4 linked regions of the Pseudobacter ginsenosidimutans genome follow. The protein of the gene in region 2 binds, or shares a complex with, the protein of the main gene of each other region. Links are inferred from orthologs where the notes say so. Each region holds a gene or a part of one and is shown on either strand. Other genes may lie near its edges. The genes, in order: accB, accD, FSB84_RS00255 and accC.

Evidence for each region.
Region 1: the proteins of accD (region 2) and accB are in contact, whole or in part, in a solved structure (PDB 8UXZ), measured with the Escherichia coli proteins. The link is inferred for Pseudobacter ginsenosidimutans from one-to-one orthologs.
Region 3: the proteins of accD (region 2) and FSB84_RS00255 are in contact, whole or in part, in a solved structure (PDB 8UXZ), measured with the Escherichia coli proteins. The link is inferred for Pseudobacter ginsenosidimutans from one-to-one orthologs.
Region 4: the proteins of accD (region 2) and accC are in contact, whole or in part, in a solved structure (PDB 8UXZ), measured with the Escherichia coli proteins. The link is inferred for Pseudobacter ginsenosidimutans from one-to-one orthologs.

What each region holds. Positions count from the first base shown.
Region 1 is NZ_CP042431.1:3,308,696-3,311,484, forward strand. What follows is about bases 69-2,789. They hold accB (acetyl-CoA carboxylase biotin carboxyl carrier protein), read left to right. Parts: upstream 69-1,043; coding sequence 1,044-1,535; downstream 1,536-2,789. Other genes in these bases: FSB84_RS13395 (TonB-dependent receptor plug domain-containing protein), read left to right, coding at 69-203; efp (elongation factor P), read left to right, coding at 313-879; accC (acetyl-CoA carboxylase biotin carboxylase subunit), read left to right, coding at 1,574-2,789. In the rest of the region: more of FSB84_RS13395, read left to right, coding at 1-68. UniProt on the Escherichia coli protein: This protein is a component of the acetyl coenzyme A carboxylase complex; first, biotin carboxylase catalyzes the carboxylation of the carrier protein and then the transcarboxylase transfers the carboxyl group to form malonyl-CoA.
Region 2 is NZ_CP042431.1:4,914,914-4,917,772, reverse strand. The notes cover bases 1-2,791. They hold accD (acetyl-CoA carboxylase, carboxyltransferase subunit beta), read left to right. Parts: upstream 1-835; coding sequence 836-1,747; downstream 1,748-2,791. Other genes in these bases: FSB84_RS19305 (hypothetical protein), read left to right, coding at 2,352-2,791; smpB (SsrA-binding protein SmpB), read left to right, coding at 1,774-2,262; FSB84_RS30695 (hypothetical protein), read right to left, coding at 578-754; FSB84_RS19320 (succinate dehydrogenase cytochrome b subunit), read right to left, coding at 1-489. Also shown: more of FSB84_RS19305, read left to right, coding at 2,792-2,859.
Region 3 is NZ_CP042431.1:53,034-55,942, forward strand. The notes cover bases 69-2,909. They hold FSB84_RS00255 (acetyl-CoA carboxylase carboxyltransferase subunit alpha), read left to right. Parts: upstream 69-917; coding sequence 918-1,901; downstream 1,902-2,909. Other genes in these bases: FSB84_RS00245 (helix-turn-helix domain-containing protein), read right to left, coding at 69-503; dapA (4-hydroxy-tetrahydrodipicolinate synthase), read left to right, coding at 2,137-2,909. Also shown: more of FSB84_RS00245, read right to left, coding at 1-68. UniProt on the Escherichia coli protein: Component of the acetyl coenzyme A carboxylase (ACC) complex. First, biotin carboxylase catalyzes the carboxylation of biotin on its carrier protein (BCCP) and then the CO(2) group is transferred by the carboxyltransferase to acetyl-CoA to form malonyl-CoA.
Region 4 is NZ_CP042431.1:3,309,555-3,312,505, forward strand. The notes cover bases 1-2,883. They hold accC (acetyl-CoA carboxylase biotin carboxylase subunit), read left to right. Parts: upstream 1-714; coding sequence 715-2,052; downstream 2,053-2,883. Other genes in these bases: efp (elongation factor P), read left to right, coding at 1-20; accB (acetyl-CoA carboxylase biotin carboxyl carrier protein), read left to right, coding at 185-676; FSB84_RS13415 (DinB family protein), read right to left, coding at 2,137-2,619; FSB84_RS13420 (hypothetical protein), read right to left, coding at 2,771-2,883. In the rest of the region: more of FSB84_RS13420, read right to left, coding at 2,884-2,951. UniProt on the Escherichia coli protein: This protein is a component of the acetyl coenzyme A carboxylase complex; first, biotin carboxylase catalyzes the carboxylation of the carrier protein and then the transcarboxylase transfers the carboxyl group to form malonyl-CoA.

The sequences.
Region 1 (2,789 bases), 1.6 Mb from region 2 along the record:
ATGATGATCTCTGTTTACTGAATGCCATTATTATTATCGATGACAAAGAGATGGGCTGTGAGAATGCAAACGCTTTTGTGAAAAGCAACAGGAGCAATATCATGTCCGTGGATATCATCAAAGGTGCGGACCGAGTTAAAGAGGCTACCGGGAAAACTGCTACAAATGCCATTGTGATAAAAACGAAAAAGACCACTGATTAGCCATGAAAAACAGCGGAAGGAAATGCTTCCGCTCTTCTTTGCCGGGTAAGCTTTTTGCTGTAGTTTTGCCTCCTTTCAGAGACGCATCATTCAAAACTTACTTAGTATTATGGCAACTACATCAGATATCAGCCGCGGTATGATCATCAAACTGGATGGCAGCCTTTACACCGTGGTGGAATTCGGTGAAAACAAAACCGCCCGCGCAGCCGCGAAGGTTTGGGCTAAACTAAAAGGTGTTGACAATAGCCGCAGCATCGAAAAAACCTGGAACTCAGGTGATAACATCCATCCTGTTCGGGTTGAAAGGAAAGATTACCAGTACCTCTATAAAGATGATACAGGTTATAATTTCATGGACAACGAGACTTTCGAACAGATCGCTGTTGCTGAAAGCCTGGTAGACGCTCCCCAGTTCCTGAAGGAATCACAGGAGGTTTCTATCCTGTTCAATACAGAAACCGAGCAGCCCATGAGCGTGGAACTGCCAGACAAGATCGTTCTGAAAGTAACTTACTCAGAGCCAGGTGTTAAAGGAGATACTGCCACTCGTACCCTGAAACCTGCCACGGTTGAAACCGGTGCTACCGTGAACGTTCCTCTCTTCGTGAATGAAGGTGAACTGATCCGGGTGAATACCAAAACCGGAGAATACGTGGAACGCGTAAAGGAATAACTCCTAAATAACAGATTTACAGAGGCCGCCTCGCTTTCAGAGGTGGCTTTTTGTTATAACGGGCCTGCCGCTATTTTATAGGCGAATTGGGTATTATTAGTTCACAATGCCTTATCTTAGCCGCCTGTTTTTCCGAAATAACCGTCAAAAAAAATTATTTTCAGATGGATTTTAAACAAATTCAGGAGTTGATCAAGATGATCAACAAATCCAACATCGGCGAAGTAAGCATCGAGGAGAAAGGATTCAAGCTGACCATCAAGCAGAAAGAAGAACCAGCCCAGAACGTAATTGCTGCCCCTGTGCATGCTGCCATGCCTGCCTATGCTCCACCTGCAGTAGCTGCACCCCAGCCTGCCGCCGCATCAAACCCAGCAGCTCCTGCAACCAAAGCTGCAGAACCCGCCGCAGACAACCTCATTACTATCAAGAGCCCGATGATAGGAACTTTCTACCGCAGCCCGGCCCCCGGCAAACCTGTATTTGTAGAAGTAGGCTCAGAAATTGCTCCCGGTAAAGTAGTCTGCATTATCGAGGCAATGAAACTCTTCAATGAAATTGAAAGCGAAGTATCCGGTAAAATCGTGAAAATCCTGGTGGACGACGCTTCACCGGTTGAATACGATCAGCCGCTGTTCCTCGTTGAACCTGCCTGATAAGGTTTTTTCGCTTGTCAAATTTTCAAAAAGAATGCATGTTTAAAAAGATATTAATCGCTAATCGTGGAGAGATAGCCCTGCGGGTGATCCGTACCTGTCGTGAGATGGGTATCAAAACCGTAGCTGTTTATTCCACCGCAGACAAAGACAGCCTGCACGTTAAGTTTGCAGATGAAGCTGTTTGTATCGGCCGCCCTGCCGGTGCCGACAGTTATCTGAACATCGCACATATCATGGCCGCAGCCGAGATCACCAATGCGGATGGCATCCACCCGGGATATGGATTCCTGGCCGAGAATGCCCGCTTTGCGGAGATCTGCGGTGAACATAATATCAAATTCATCGGACCCACTCCTGATCAGATCCGCTCCATGGGAGATAAGATCACTGCCAAAGAAACCATGATCCGCGCAGGCGTACCCGTGGTTCCCGGTGGTGAAGGTCTGCTCGAAAGCCTCGAAGAAGCCAAGGCCATGGCGAAAGACATTGGCTATCCCATCATCCTCAAAGCTACTGCCGGTGGCGGTGGTAAAGGTATGAGGGTGGTATTCAAAGAAGAAGATCTGGAACATAACTACAATACTGCCAAAGTGGAAGCCGGCGCTGCTTTCAAGAATGACGGCATCTACATGGAGAAATTCGTGGAAGAGCCCCGTCACATCGAGATCCAGATCGCAGGCGACCGCTACGGAAAAGTTTGTCATCTCAGTGAGCGGGACTGCTCCATTCAGCGCCGTCACCAGAAACTGGTGGAAGAGTCTCCATCTCCTTTCATGACTGAAGAACTGCGTCAGCGCATGGGCGATGCGGCTATCAAAGCTGCTTCCGCAATCGGTTATGAGAGTGTGGGCACTATCGAGTTCCTGGTTGACAAGCATCGCAATTTCTACTTCATGGAAATGAACACACGTATCCAGGTAGAGCATTGCGTTACAGAAGAAGTGACCAACTTCGATCTCATCAAGGAACAGATCAAGATCGCTATGGGCGAGCCTATCAGCGGAAAGAACTACGAGCCCCAGATGCATGCCATCGAGTGCCGTATCAATGCCGAAGATCCCTATAACGATTTCCGTCCGAGCCCCGGCCGCATCACTACGCTGCATCAGCCCGGCGGTCACGGTATCCGCATCGATTCGCATGTGTACGCCGGTTATGTGATCCCTCCTTATTATGATTCTATGATCGCAAAGATCATTGCGGTTGCACGTACACGTGAGGAAGCCATCAACACCATGAGCCGCGCCCTCA
Region 2 (2,859 bases):
CTGGAATACTTCGATCATACGGGCGAAGAGATCATGCTGCTCTGCATCATATGCTGCAGGCGGCAGGTTGTGTGAGATACGGGAATCCCACCAGAACTGTGATACGTGCAGCACCAGGAACATCAGGAGCAGGGTGCCGAGAAGGCCCATGCTGCGGCTGTACCATTTGGAACCTTTGTTACCCATGGGTACTGCATACGCAACACCGCGTTTTGAATTGTTCTGCGCAGTAAGCATATACCCCTGTACGATATGGAGTATGATACCGGCAAAGAGGCCCACTTCTGCAATTCGGATCAGGATCATCGCTCCCATGAAGTGGGCAGCCCTGTTGAAAATTTCACCATTATCTGTGGGATCGAAAAGATCGGCAAAGATGCAGGCATTGATACTGACGTGAATAATGAGAAAAAGAATCAGGAAAATTCCGGTGAAGCCCATGACGAGTTTCTTACCGATGGAAGACGTAAAAAGTTCAGACCATTTCATCTGAAAAAGATTTTGTTATAAAAGCGCACTGAACTGAATGAGTGCACAACCTGGCGTCTGAGAAGGTTCCAGCCTGGAAGGATGAGCGTTAAGCTCTGAATGTGGAATAAGTGATATGTATCAATTTCCCGATGATGCTCATCCGGCCAAAAGCCTTGCCTGTCTTTATCACCGTCTCATGGTCAACACTATAGAAAGCAGTCATGAGATAGGGTTGCGTTTTGCCGCTCAGGTGCAAAAGTAACGCAGCGAGGCCAAATATCATATTATTGTAAAAATTTTCTGCCTGACTCTTGAAATTATTAATTTATTAAAATGCATATCTTAGCCGCCTAAAACCAACCGAATGAAACAAGAAGAGGACTTTGACGCCAACCTGGCAGGCGAAGATGGCCGGAGCGAAGAGTCAAAGAGCAGTTGGTTCAAGAGGATTAAGAAAGGTATTCTGACCAGTACAGCTGAAAAGAAAGAAACCCCTGAAGGTCTCTGGAGCAAATGTCCCGAATGCGGATATATCTGTACCGTAACCGAACTGAGGGAAAATCTTTTCGTTTGCCCTAAATGCGCCTACCATCACCGCATCGGAAGCGCAGAGTATTTTGAGATCCTGTTTGACGACAACCAATACGATGTATTGTTTGAAAATATCCGCTCGAAAGACTTTCTTCATTTCACTGACCTTAAACCCTACGGTAAAAGACTTCAGGAAACCTGGGGCAAAACGGACCTTACCGATTCTATCCGTGTTGCTCAGGGTAAGATCAAATCACTCGACTTCATGATAGCCTGTATGGATTTCGAATTCATCGGAGGCTCTCTGGGAAGTGTAATGGGTGAAAGGATCGCCAGGGCCGCAGACATCTGCATAGAAAAGAAGATACCCCTCATGATCATCTGTAAATCAGGTGGCGCACGTATGATGGAATCCGCTTTCTCTCTCATGCAGCTGGCCAAGGTATCAGGTAAATTATCACAGCTCACCGATGCACAGGTACCATATATATCATTCCTGACAGATCCTTCCTTCGGCGGTATCTCAGCTTCCTTCGGTATGCTGGGCGACCTCAATATTGCCGAACCCGGAGCCCTCATCGGTTTTGCCGGACCACGCGTGATCAAGGAAACCATCAAGAAAGACCTGCCCGAAGGATTCCAGCGCAGTGAATTCCTCCTCGAACATGGCTTCCTCGATTTCATTGTGCCGCGTAAAGAATTGAAAGACAAACTGGCTACAGTACTGAATCTTTTCAGGAACTAACAGCGCCATACACCGCAATACGAAATGTGAACAAGGATTTCCGAACTTCGCATTTCGTATTGTGTTATAAAGAACAAATGACAGAGATCCGCAACAGATCAGCTTATCACGACTATTTCATCGAAGACCGCTACGATGCCGGCATCGTACTGGCCGGAACTGAAGTGAAATCACTCCGCGAAGGCCGCGCCTCCTTCAATGATGCCTATTGCTTCTTCCATAAAGGAGAGCTCTGGATCAAAAGCCTTCACATCACCGAATACAGTCACGGTACCTACAACAATCACGTACCCACGCAGGAACGCAAACTCCTGCTCCATAAAAAAGAATTGCGCAAGCTCGAAGCAAAGATCAAAGAGAAAGGATACACCATCGTTCCACTCCGCATTTACTTCAATGAAAAAAGCATCGCAAAAATGGAGATAGGTCTTGGCAAGGGTAAAAAACTGTACGACAAACGCGAGACCATCAAACAACGCGACACAGAACGCGAGATGAAACGTCATATGAAATAGCGCCTCCCCTCTCACAACATACGCACATACTGTGCATTAAAACAGGCCATTGGGTAGTTTGGCTTGATTTTTTCTGCCTATCTTCACGTATGTTCAAAAAACTATTCTTCTGGACAAGCGCGTTGATCCTCACCCATCAATCACAGGCGCAGTCTGCATCCGGCTCCTGGTACGGTAAGGCCGATGTGGCGGCACAGGGCTCTTACAGCAACTACCTCACAGAACTGGTACTCCAGCAGAAAGGAAATGAAGTGGAAGGCGTATTCGGTTATTATTTCAAAGACACTTACCAGAGCTTCTTCGTGCGCGGCAAATACAATAAGGAAACCCGTGAAGTAACCATTCCCAATCTTCCCATGCTACTCTATGCCTCCACCTCACGCAACGGCATCGAATGCCCCATGAGCTTCGTGGGCAAACTGATGGTGAGCCAGGCCAGAAGCACCATGAACGGTTCCTTCTATGCCAGCGATAAATACAAATACACCTGTCCGGAACTGAAAGTCACTTTCACCATGGACCGTACAGAAGGCACTGCCACCGCCGTGCTCCGCAATATGGCCGTTGGACAACGATTCTGGAAACCACAGGAAGAAG
Region 3 (2,909 bases), 4.9 Mb from region 2 along the record:
ATCGCATAATTGATATGATCCGTTTGATGCAGTGGAGGCAACAGTCTTTTCTCGAAAAATGCATTCAGAACAGAGCAGGTCATTTCCGGAAACTCCTGCAATTGCTCATACAGGAAATTGGCTGCGTATCCGAAAACCGACCACAAACCGATGCATGCCTTATTGGTGAATTCACTGATATCCTGTTTAATAAAGTGTCGTAAACCGGAAGGTTTGAATTGCACTTTCAGCATTTTGGTATGCCCGCTGAATTCCAGCCAGACGGGCCCTTTCAGTTGCCCCACAATAAATGCCTTTGTTGTGAATGCTGCGGGGGCATCACTGCTTCCGATCCTGTATTGATGCGGGTCTCCAAAAATGAAAAGCAATGATGGCTTGCCGAAAGGAATGAGACGCCACTTGCGGAAAGGTTGTGTAAGGGTATCCCAGTTGATATCCATCGTGGAGTAGCTGTCTATATATGGCTGCAGAATTGCTGAAGGCTGATGATTACTGAATTCCATTTTCCAAAATTCCAATCCTTCCCGGAGTTGATAAAAAAGAGAAGACGAATGACGGGGAGTGTCGATAGACAGTTGAAAGATACGGAGGGGCTGAAAACAAAAAAGGCTCACATTTCTGTGAACCTTTCTGCGGACTGGACGGGACTCGAACCCGCGACCTCCGCCGTGACAGGGCGGCATTCTAACCAACTGAACTACCAATCCTCTTACTAAGACGAACTTAGCAACCTCAGAATATATAGTGTTTATCACTTTCAAGAGCTGTTCCCAAAACCTTCATTCTCACTTTATTCTCAGACCTTTACGTCGTTTTTGGGACTGCAAATATAGGTCTTTTTTCCACTTACCAACAAAAATTTTTAAAAAAATTTTCAACCCTTAACTTTACCGCCTCTTATTACAATTACCCGACTTATGCCGCAAGACAAAAACCGTCAGTTCCTGGAATTTGAAAAACCAATCAAAGAGCTTTTTGATGATATTGAGTCGCTCAAGCAGAAAGCCGAAAAAAGTAAGATCGATCTTACAGATCCTATCCGGAAACTCGAGGAGCGTGTGATCGAAGCCCGCAAAGCTATCACACAGAACCTGACTCCCTGGCAAAAAGTTCAACTAAGCCGCCATCCGGACCGTCCCTATACCATGAAGTACATCGATAAAATGACCACTGAATTTGTGGAGCTCTTTGGAGATCGCAATGTGAAGGACGATAAAGCGATGGTGGGTGGATTTGCTTCACTGGATGGGCAAACTGTAATGCTCATTGGTCAGCAGAAAGGTATCAATACCAAGGCGCGTCAGCTGCGCAATTTCGGTATGGCCAATCCTGAAGGTTATCGCAAGGCGCTCCGCCTGATGAAGCTGGCTGAAAAATTCAACAAGCCTATCATCACCCTCATCGATACTCCAGGCGCCTATCCCGGCCTTGAAGCCGAAGAGCGTGGACAGGGCGAAGCCATTGCCCGGAATATTTATGAGATGTGCCGCCTCACAGTTCCCGTGATCTGCGTGATCATCGGCGAAGGGGCTTCCGGTGGAGCCCTCGGCATTGGCGTGGGAGATCGTATCCTCATGCTGGAGAATACCTGGTATACTGTTATCTCTCCTGAATCCTGCTCCTCCATCCTCTGGCGCAGCTGGGAATACAAAGAGAAAGCAGCTGAACAACTGAAGCTCACACCTGATTATATGCACCAGTTCGGTATCATAGACGCCATCGTTCCCGAACCACTCGGCGGCGCTCACTGGGATTACCAACAGGCAGCTGATCTTCTCAAACCTTTCCTGCTGGATGCGATCAATGAACTCAAACAACTCGATCCGCAGGAACGCATCAAAAAACGTATCGAGAAGTTCAACAAGATGGGCTTCTGGGAAGAATTACCAGTTGAAGGATAATTTAAATTTGTGTGGTAATCAATTGTCCACTACTTTTGACACCGTTAAATGCAAAACATTCAGAAACATACAAAGCAAGTCAAGACCATCTCCATACAAGGGAAGGGTTGATCACCGTTTTGTGTGTCAGCAAAATAATAGAAGGCCTTCCCATCAAGGAAGGCCTTTTGTATTTTATGTAATGCGATAAAGACATACACTGTTCACAACACTCAAAACCAAAAACAATTTTCAGATGTCTCTCAGGCAAACTCTTTCAGGTACAGGCGTTGCGCTGGTCACTCCTTTCCGCTCCAATATGGAGGTGAATCTGGACGCGCTCGGCCGCATTATCGACTTCGTGATCGATGGCGGCGTAGAATATGTGGTAACACTCGGCACCACCGGCGAAACACCCACCCTGAGCAAGGAAGAAAAGATCGCCATTATTCAATACACTTATGAGAAAGTAGGCAACCGCGTTCCTGTAGTTGTAGGCGTTGGTGGAAATGATACCACCAATCTCGTAAAGGAACTGGAACATCTCCCGCTTGAAAAAGCCACTGCCATCCTTAGTGCTGCTCCTTATTACAATAAACCTTCGCAGGAAGGCATCTTCCAGCACTATAAAATACTGGCAGCCGCTTCTCCCAAACCTATTCTACTGTACAATGTTCCTGGCCGCACAGGAAGGAATATGAGCGCAGACACCACTATCCGCCTTGCAAAAGAAGTTGCCAATATCGCAGGTATCAAGGAAGCCAGCGGTGATATGGCGCAATGCATGCAGATCCTGCGCGACAGGCCCGAGAATTTCCTGGTAGTGAGTGGAGACGATGCGCTGGTTTTGCCACAGATCGCATGTGGTATGGACGGTGTGATCAGCGTTGCAGCCAATGCCTTCCCCAAAGCATTCACCAATATGGTGCGTGAAAGCCTCAAAGGGAATTTCAAAGCAGCCAAATCCCTCAACGATCCGCTCATCCAGGCTTATGAACTCATGTTTGCAGAAAACAATCCTGCAGGCGT
Region 4 (2,951 bases), 1.6 Mb from region 2 along the record:
TGGAACGCGTAAAGGAATAACTCCTAAATAACAGATTTACAGAGGCCGCCTCGCTTTCAGAGGTGGCTTTTTGTTATAACGGGCCTGCCGCTATTTTATAGGCGAATTGGGTATTATTAGTTCACAATGCCTTATCTTAGCCGCCTGTTTTTCCGAAATAACCGTCAAAAAAAATTATTTTCAGATGGATTTTAAACAAATTCAGGAGTTGATCAAGATGATCAACAAATCCAACATCGGCGAAGTAAGCATCGAGGAGAAAGGATTCAAGCTGACCATCAAGCAGAAAGAAGAACCAGCCCAGAACGTAATTGCTGCCCCTGTGCATGCTGCCATGCCTGCCTATGCTCCACCTGCAGTAGCTGCACCCCAGCCTGCCGCCGCATCAAACCCAGCAGCTCCTGCAACCAAAGCTGCAGAACCCGCCGCAGACAACCTCATTACTATCAAGAGCCCGATGATAGGAACTTTCTACCGCAGCCCGGCCCCCGGCAAACCTGTATTTGTAGAAGTAGGCTCAGAAATTGCTCCCGGTAAAGTAGTCTGCATTATCGAGGCAATGAAACTCTTCAATGAAATTGAAAGCGAAGTATCCGGTAAAATCGTGAAAATCCTGGTGGACGACGCTTCACCGGTTGAATACGATCAGCCGCTGTTCCTCGTTGAACCTGCCTGATAAGGTTTTTTCGCTTGTCAAATTTTCAAAAAGAATGCATGTTTAAAAAGATATTAATCGCTAATCGTGGAGAGATAGCCCTGCGGGTGATCCGTACCTGTCGTGAGATGGGTATCAAAACCGTAGCTGTTTATTCCACCGCAGACAAAGACAGCCTGCACGTTAAGTTTGCAGATGAAGCTGTTTGTATCGGCCGCCCTGCCGGTGCCGACAGTTATCTGAACATCGCACATATCATGGCCGCAGCCGAGATCACCAATGCGGATGGCATCCACCCGGGATATGGATTCCTGGCCGAGAATGCCCGCTTTGCGGAGATCTGCGGTGAACATAATATCAAATTCATCGGACCCACTCCTGATCAGATCCGCTCCATGGGAGATAAGATCACTGCCAAAGAAACCATGATCCGCGCAGGCGTACCCGTGGTTCCCGGTGGTGAAGGTCTGCTCGAAAGCCTCGAAGAAGCCAAGGCCATGGCGAAAGACATTGGCTATCCCATCATCCTCAAAGCTACTGCCGGTGGCGGTGGTAAAGGTATGAGGGTGGTATTCAAAGAAGAAGATCTGGAACATAACTACAATACTGCCAAAGTGGAAGCCGGCGCTGCTTTCAAGAATGACGGCATCTACATGGAGAAATTCGTGGAAGAGCCCCGTCACATCGAGATCCAGATCGCAGGCGACCGCTACGGAAAAGTTTGTCATCTCAGTGAGCGGGACTGCTCCATTCAGCGCCGTCACCAGAAACTGGTGGAAGAGTCTCCATCTCCTTTCATGACTGAAGAACTGCGTCAGCGCATGGGCGATGCGGCTATCAAAGCTGCTTCCGCAATCGGTTATGAGAGTGTGGGCACTATCGAGTTCCTGGTTGACAAGCATCGCAATTTCTACTTCATGGAAATGAACACACGTATCCAGGTAGAGCATTGCGTTACAGAAGAAGTGACCAACTTCGATCTCATCAAGGAACAGATCAAGATCGCTATGGGCGAGCCTATCAGCGGAAAGAACTACGAGCCCCAGATGCATGCCATCGAGTGCCGTATCAATGCCGAAGATCCCTATAACGATTTCCGTCCGAGCCCCGGCCGCATCACTACGCTGCATCAGCCCGGCGGTCACGGTATCCGCATCGATTCGCATGTGTACGCCGGTTATGTGATCCCTCCTTATTATGATTCTATGATCGCAAAGATCATTGCGGTTGCACGTACACGTGAGGAAGCCATCAACACCATGAGCCGCGCCCTCAGTGAATATGTGATCGAAGGAGTGAAAACAACCATTCCTTTCCATCAGCAACTGATGAGGAATGAAGATTTCCGCGCAGGAAACTTCAATACCAAATTCCTCGAAGGTTTCAAGATGGTATAAGTCAGGTTTACAAAGTTTATCTCAATAGAAACGAGGTTGCCACTTGCGGGACAACCTCGTTCTCTTTTATACTGTGTATAGTTGTTATCTCATCCAGAATGCCGGTGGCTCAATGCCCAGCGCTCGCAGGTACACATATCCCTGGCCGCGGTGATGCACTTCATTATCGATAAAATACAAAAGTGTACCATATAACGGTCCCTCATACTCGCCGAAGGCCAGATCATTGTCCTGGAAGCGATAGGGTGGGATCTTGTTCCAGATCTCTTCGATGGTTTCGGTGGTATCGTCCCATGCCTTGAGCAGTTCATCTTTTGTTTTGTAGGTCTGTTCCCTCCATTCCAGTTTTTCCCAGATGCCGGTAGCAAGCCCTTTTACGCCGGGGCCGCTCATCTTGATCATCTCTTCTGCCATCAGTGCGAAGGAACGCATGCCTCCAATGCTGAACTCGAACAATTCTTTTTCAGGAAATGCTGCAATTACACGCCGGGTGAGACGTCTATGTCCCTGCCATTGATCCAATACCTGACGGGCTGTAATTACCTGGGCGGTTGCTGTGCGTACCATATGATTATTTTTAAGAGTTTAAATTGATTTGCTGATACAAAGATGGGATGGGGTAGTGACAGCCTTATGTCAGTATGAATATACAAAAATAAAAAAAGCGCCGGAGGGCGCTTTTATAAGTGGTCCACGTTCAAGTGGCTATGGTTTCAGACTATTTGGATTCTTTTTCTTTCGCTTTTTCGCCTTTTACTTTATCCTTCCTGTCTTTCCAATGTTTTTTGTCGCCTTTCCTGTGCTCTTTTGCTTTTTCTCCCCACTGTTTCATTTTCTCTCTTTGCTCGGGAGTGAGGATGGCATCGGTCTTTTCTTTCCTTTCTTTCATGATAGCGGCT